Regions from separate parts of the Streptomyces sp. NBC_01429 genome, predicted to be linked through region 1. Evidence: riboswitches for the same ligand, from Rfam matches in the RefSeq annotation. Region 1 holds a riboswitch; the other holds the start of a gene.
The links. A riboswitch is a leader RNA that binds a small molecule or an ion and turns the genes downstream of it on or off. The one in region 1 is predicted to bind S-adenosylmethionine.
Positions count from the first base shown of each region.

Region 1 (3,380 bases):
CCGCCGTCGGCCTGGACGTGGTCCGCGGCGATCCGCGCGCGCTGCGGGCGGCCCTGGACGCCGAGGCGGGCGACGGGCGGCGCTACGTGGTGGTCGACGCCATCGACACCGAGGACCTCACCCGGATCGCCGCGGCCACCGCACACCACCCGCTCGTCACCGGCGGTTCCGGGCTCGCCCTCGGACTGCCGTCGCGCGGCGCCCCGGCCGCCGGAGCCATGCCCGTGATCCCCGGACACCGCGTGGTGCTGGCCGGCAGCGCCTCGGCGGCCACCCGCGCCCAGACCGACGCCGCCCGCTCGGCCCTGCCCAGCCGCCGGCTCGATCTGGCCGCCCTGCGCGCCGACCCGGCGGCCGAGGTCGCCCGGCTGACCGACTGGGCCCGTACCAACTGGTCCGCGGCGCCCGGCGTGCCGGTCCTCGTCTACGCCGTCGGCTCGCTGTCGGACGTCGAGCGGCACACGCCCGAGGGGCTGCGCCCCGCCGCCGAGCTGGTGGAGGAGGCACTCGCCGACTGCGCCACGGCCTTCGCCGGGGCGGGCGCCCGGCAGTTCGTCGTGGCGGGCGGCGAGACCTCGGGCAGTGTGGTGCGCGCCCTGGGCGTGCGCCGCCTCGAACTCGGCCCGGCCCTCGCGCCCGGAGTCTCGTGGGCGCTGGGCTCGGCTCCGGACGGAGCCTCGTACAACCTCGCGCTGAAGTCGGGGAACTTCGGCGGGCAGTCCCTGTTCACGAGCGCCTGGGAGGAACTGGGATGAGCGACCCCCGCAGCGAACTCGTCGCCGCCGGACGCGCGTTGTCGGACGCCGGACTGAGCCCGGGAGCGTCCGGCAACCTCAGTGTGCGCGTCGGCGACCGCATATACATGACCCCCACCGGGTCCCGACTCGAAGCGCTGGACCCCGAGCGGCTGGCCGTGCTGGACGCCCGGGCGCCCCTGCACGAAGGCCATACGGCGGGGCCGCCACCGTCCAAGGAGTTCCCCCTCCACCGGGCCTTCTACCGGCGCGACCCCGCCACCCGCGCCGTCGTCCATCTGCACAGCGCCCACGCCGCGGCCTGCTCCTGCCTGCCGGCCTGGTCCCGCCGCAGCGCGCTGGCGCCCCTCACCCCGTACTTCGTCATGCGCGTGGGCCAGACCCCGCTGATCCCGTACGCGGCCCCCGGCGACCTGGACCAGGCGCGCCGGCTGGAGGAGCTGGGCTTCCCCTTCCACGCCGCCCTCCTCCAGAACCACGGCCCCATCACCGCCGGTGACACCCTCGCGCGGGCCGTGGACGCCGCCGTCGAACTGGAGGAGGTCGCACGGCTCACCCTCCTCCTCAAGGACACGGCCCCCCGTCTCCTCACCACCGAGGAGGCGACGGCCCTCGCCCACCGGTACGGCAGCACCTGGGAGGGCGCGGTGGACTGAGGCGGCGGGCGCGGAACGGTGGCGGCCCGGGAGGACGGCGATCCGGCCGTCGTACGGTCCTGGGCGCGCGCCGTTCCGCCCCGGCGGCAGTCTCGGTCCGGCCCCCAGCGCCGCGCCCGGGGCCGAAAAATCCGGCGGCCGAAAACTCCGACGGCCAAGCGGGAACAGATGGCGCGGTCGTGTTGCTTCAGATCCTGGCGACGTGAACACGACCCCGGAATCCGGGCATTGCGCGGGGCAGGTGGCCCGCGTAACGTTCGGGTCAGGTCATGAGTGTCAGCGTGAAGCCCTGGCTTGCTGACCGGCAACCCTCCCACCGCGGTGGGGTGCTCCAGGTGACGACCGGGCGGAGCCCGTCCGGGTTCCGCAAGCGCGAGACGGCGAGGCCCTGGGGCCCGCCGGAGACGGAAGGGGCGGAGGCGGACATGGTGTCACCCATCGCCCCGCTGCCCGCCAGGGTCCTGGCCCCGCGACGTCGCGTGCACCTTTACTCCCGGCCCCATATCGACCTCCAGCGTGTGGCCGGCGCGCTCTGTTGTTCCTGACCTGTTTCGCCGCCACCCGCCCCTCCCGATGAGGGACGGCGCTCTCCCACGGTCGATCAGGAAGGCACACTTCCGTGTCCTCGTCTTCTTCGCTGCCCTTTTCCCCGTCCTCCGCGCTCCACCTCGCCGTCGCCCTCGACGGCGCGGGATGGCACCCGGCCGCCTGGCGCGAGCCGGGAGCCCGGTCCCGGGACCTGTTCACCGCCGCCTACTGGGCCGACCTCATCGCCGAGGCCGAGCGCGGCCTGCTCGACTTCGTGACGATCGAGGACGGACTCGGACTCCAGTCCTCGGACCTCACGGAACCCGACGGGCGCACCGACCAGGTGCGCGGGCGGCTGGACGCGGTACTCATCGCCGCGCGCGTCGCCCCGCTGACCCGGCACATCGGGATCGTACCGACCGTGGTCGCCACGCACACCGAGCCGTTCCACCTCTCCAAGGCGATCGCCACCCTGGACTATGTGAGCTCCGGCCGCGCGGGCCTGCGGGTCCAGGTGTCGGGGCGGCAGAACGAGGCGGCGCACTTCGGCCGCCGCACGATCCCGCCCATCCGCTTCGGCGGGACGTACACACCGCGGGCGCGGGAAGCGATCGCCGAACTCTTCGACGAGGCCGCCGACTACGTCGAGGTGGTGCGCCGCCTCTGGGACAGCTGGGAGGACGACGCCGAGATCAGGTCCGTCCCCACCGGCCGCTTCATCGACCGCGACAAGCTCCACTACATCGACTTCGAGGGGCGGCACTTCAGCGTCAAGGGCCCCTCCATCACCCCCCGCCCGCCGCAGGGCCAGCCCCTCGTCACCGCGCTGGGACACGAGAGTGTGCCGTACCGGCTGATCGCGGGCTCCACCGACCTCGGCTACGTCACCCCGCACGACGCCGGCCAGGCCCGCGGCATCGTCGACGAGATACGTACCGAACGGGCCGGGACGGCACGGGCCGAGGAGCCCCTGCACATCTTCGGCGATCTGGTGGTCTTCCTCGACGACGACCCCGCCGCGGCGGCGGCCCGCCGGGACCGGCTGGACGGTCTCGCGGGACAGCCCTTCACCAGCGACGCGAAGGTGTTCACGGGCACACCGGCACAACTGGCCGACCTGCTCCTGGAATGGCAGCGCGCCGGACTCTCCGGCTTCCGGCTGCGCCCCGCCGTGATCGCCCACGACCTGCCGGCGATCACCCGCGGTCTGGTGCCCGAACTGCGGCGCCGCGACGCCTTCCGGCACACCTACGAAGCCGTCACCCTGCGCGGGCTGCTCGGACTGCCCCGCCCCGCCAACCGCTACGCCACCGCCTGAGCCGGAGGGAACACCGATCATGAGCAAGCCGCTCAAGCAGATACATCTCGCGGCCCACTTCCCCGGCGTCAACAACACCACCGTGTGGAGCGACCCCGAGGCCGGCAGCCACATCGAGTTCAG
Region 1 is NZ_CP109599.1:449,782-453,161, reverse strand. It holds gene otnK (3-oxo-tetronate kinase) at 1-755, shown strand, start outside; gene OG627_RS02065 (class II aldolase/adducin family protein) at 752-1,411, shown strand; SAM riboswitch class IV at 1,677-1,790, shown strand; gene OG627_RS35415 (putative leader peptide) at 1,837-1,956, shown strand; gene OG627_RS02060 (LLM class flavin-dependent oxidoreductase) at 2,031-3,257, shown strand; gene OG627_RS02055 (NtaA/DmoA family FMN-dependent monooxygenase) at 3,277-3,380, shown strand, end outside.

Region 2 (3,380 bases), 5.8 Mb from region 1:
CGCGGGCGGGCGCCCCGGACCAGGAGAGCGCGCCGGACGAGCACATGAGGAAATCCTGAGAAGCCGGGCGCGGGGGAACGCCGGCCCCCGCCCCGCTCGTCCCTTCTCCGGGATGAACAAGACGATCAGACACACAGCGGTCATCTGCCTGGGGATGGTGCTCGCCCTCATGGTGCGGGCGACCTGGGTGCAGGCGTACGAGGCGAAAGCCCTCGCGGACGACACGTACAACCGGCGCAACGTCATCGCCCAGTACGCGCGTCCGCAGGGCGACATCGTCGTGGCCGGTTCGCCGGTCACCGGATCCGCGAAGACGGACAGCGGCGACCTGGCGTACAAGCGGACCTACACCGACGGCGCGCTCTACGCGCCCGTCACCGGCTACAGCTCGCAGGTGTACGGCTCCACGCAGCTGGAGGGCATCTACAAGGACGTCCTCGACGGGACGGACACCCTGCTGAAGAACCCGCTCGACGCGCTCACCGGCAGACAGACCAAGCCGGGCGACGTCCTGACGACGATCGGCCCCTCGGTCCAGCGGGCCGGATACGCGGCGCTCGGCGGCAACAAGGGCGCGGCCGTCGCGATCGACCCGAAGACCGGCCGGGTGCTCGCGGTGGTCAGCACCCCCTCGTACGACCCGGCGAAGATCAGCGGCACGACGGACGGCGCCGCCTGGAAGCAGCTGACCGGCGACGCGGACAAGCCGATGGTCAACCGCGCGCTGCGCCAGCCGCTGCCGCCCGGCTCGACGTTCAAGCTGGTCGTCGCGGCGGCGGCGCTGGAGGACGGGCTGTACGGGTCGGTGGACGAGAGGACCGACAGCCCGGACCCGTACACCCTGCCCCACACGAAGACCGTGCTGGAGAACGAGAGCACGTCGGCGCCGTGCGAGAACGCCACCATCCGCACCGCCCTGCGCTACTCCTGCAACACCGTCTTCGCGAAGATGGCCGATCAGCTGGGGCAGTCGAAGGTCCGGGCGATGGCGGAGAAGTTCGGCTTCAACGACGCCGAGCAGGACGTGCCGGTGCGCGCCTCGCAGAGCGTGTACCCCTCCGGCATGGACGACGCCCAGACGGCGCTGTCGGGAATCGGCCAGTTCGACGTGACCGCCACCCCGCTCCAGATGGCGATGGTCTCGGCGGCGCTGGCGAACGACGGGCTGATGGCGGCGCCGCACATGGTGTCGAAGGTGGTGGACGGCAGCGGCGGCACGCTGCGGTCGTACCGGGACGGGGACACCACCCGGATCGTCTCCTCGGCCACGGCCGCGCAACTGCGCAGCGCGATGGTGACGGTGGTGGAGGACGGTACGGGGACGAACGCGAGGATCGCCGGGGCCGAGGTCGGCGGCAAGACGGGGACCGCCCAGCACGGCGTGGACAACGACGGGACGCCGTACGCCTGGTTCACCTCGTACGCGAAGGACGCGTCCACCGGCAAGGAGGTGGCCGTCGCTGTCGTGGTGGAGGACTCGGGCGCGGCGCGCTCGGAGGTCAGCGGCAACGGACTGGCCGCGCCCATCGCACAGAAGATGATGGCGGCGGCCCTGAAATAGCCACTTCCCCCCACCTCCTCCACACAACCGGCACAGCCACTCGTCGACCTGGACCACCCCTCATGTGATCCAGGTCATCTTTGGGGTTGGCCGAAATCAGTGTTACTTTTTCGTCGTCACGAGTCTCAGCGACAAGCCCCGGCTTGCTGAGCGGCAACCCTCCTTCTGCGGTGGGGTGCCCCGGGTGATGACACGGCTCCACGCGCACACCGATGTGCCGGGAGCAAGCGCGGACCTGTCGGCCAGGTCCTGGACCTGATGACGGGAGTACGGGATGACATCGCGATCAGCGCTTTCCGCCCCTCGCGTCCCCCGTACCACTCGCACCCCTCGTGCCTCGTGGCTCCCGTTCCGGCTTCAGCATGCGCGGCAATCGCCGTACTCACTCACCGCACGGAGGAGTTCTCCCTCATGAGATCTGTCCTGCCCCGCCCCGCACGTGCCCGCGGGCGCGGCTATCTGCTGGCCCTCGCATCGGCCGGCACCGCCACCGTCCTGACCGCCGTGGCCGGCTGCGGGGTCGACACGGGCGGCGGCTCCGACTCCTCCTCCGGCAGCGGGTCCTCGGGCGGCAAGGGCGAGCAGATCACCGTCACCGCGTTCGCGGGGGCGTGGGGAGACCTGTTCAAGAAGTCCTTCGTCGAGCCGTTCGAGAAGGACACCGGCATCAAGGTGAACCTCGTCTACGGCGCCGACTCCGACTGGGTCACCAAGCTGCGCGCGGCGGGCGGCTCCAACGCGCCGTTCGACGTCGTGGCCCTCACCCCCGGCTCGCTGCACCAGGCGGTCGGCGGCAAGCTCCTCCAGCCGCTGAAGACGGGCGATCTCAGCAACTGGAAGCAGCTCGACCCGGTGCTCACCCAGCAGTCGACGATCGACGGATCGTCGTACGGCGTGCCGCTGACCACCGGCTCCAACGGTCTGCTCTACCGCACCGACAAGATCAAGCAGGCGCCCAAGGACTGGACCGACATCTTCGACAAGAAGTTCTGCGGTCATGTCGCGCTGCCCCCGCTGACGTACAACGCGGGCCTGGAGTTCTTCTCCGCGCTGGTCTCCCAGGACGGCGGCAAGCTGTCCAACCCCGCCGATGTCGACAAGGGGTTCGAGAAGCTCGCCCAGCTGAAGAACTGCGTCTCGTCCTACCCGGCGGACGCGGGCAGCGTCTCCACGGTCCTCCAGAACGGCGACGCCTGGATCGTCCCGTTCTGGGACGGCCGCGCCTTCGCCATGGAGAAGGAGGGGCAGCCGATCGGCTTCACCTACCCCGCCTCCGGCGCGGTGGGCGCGCTGACCTCGTACTACGTGCCGAAGGGCTCGAAGCACACGGCCGCGGCCTACAAGTTCCTGGACTACCTCTCCTCCGCCGAGCACCAGAAGCCGTTCGCCGAGGGCACCTTCTACGGCGCGGGCAACGACACCATCGACTACGACCCCGCCTTCAAGGCCAAGGTGAAGTACGGCGAGGACGTCTACAAGAAGTTCACCTGGGTCGACTACAAGACCGCCACTCCGAAGCTGAACGAGTGGCAGCAGCGTTGGAACCAGATCTTCAAGTGAGCGGGAACCCCACAGTGACCAGCGACCGTGAAGCGGCCGGCGAACCGCCGGCGCCGCACACCCCGACCACCCCGCACATCGAGATCGAGGATCTCGCCGCCGGGTACGAGGGGCAGCGGGTGCTCGACGTCGACCGGCTCTCCATCCGGCGCGGCGAGTTCCTGTCGATCCTCGGCCCCAGCGGCTGCGGCAAGACGACCCTGCTCAACAGCCTGGCCGGATTCGTGCGTCCCACCGGGGGCCGGATCACGCTGGACGG
Region 2 is NZ_CP109599.1:6,233,240-6,236,619, reverse strand. It holds gene OG627_RS27425 (penicillin-binding transpeptidase domain-containing protein) at 113-1,561, shown strand; SAM riboswitch class IV at 1,676-1,797, shown strand; gene OG627_RS27420 (ABC transporter substrate-binding protein) at 1,973-3,121, shown strand; gene OG627_RS27415 (ABC transporter ATP-binding protein) at 3,136-3,380, shown strand, end outside.
Region 2: another riboswitch for S-adenosylmethionine. It lies ahead of OG627_RS27420 (ABC transporter substrate-binding protein); the one in region 1 lies ahead of OG627_RS35415 (putative leader peptide).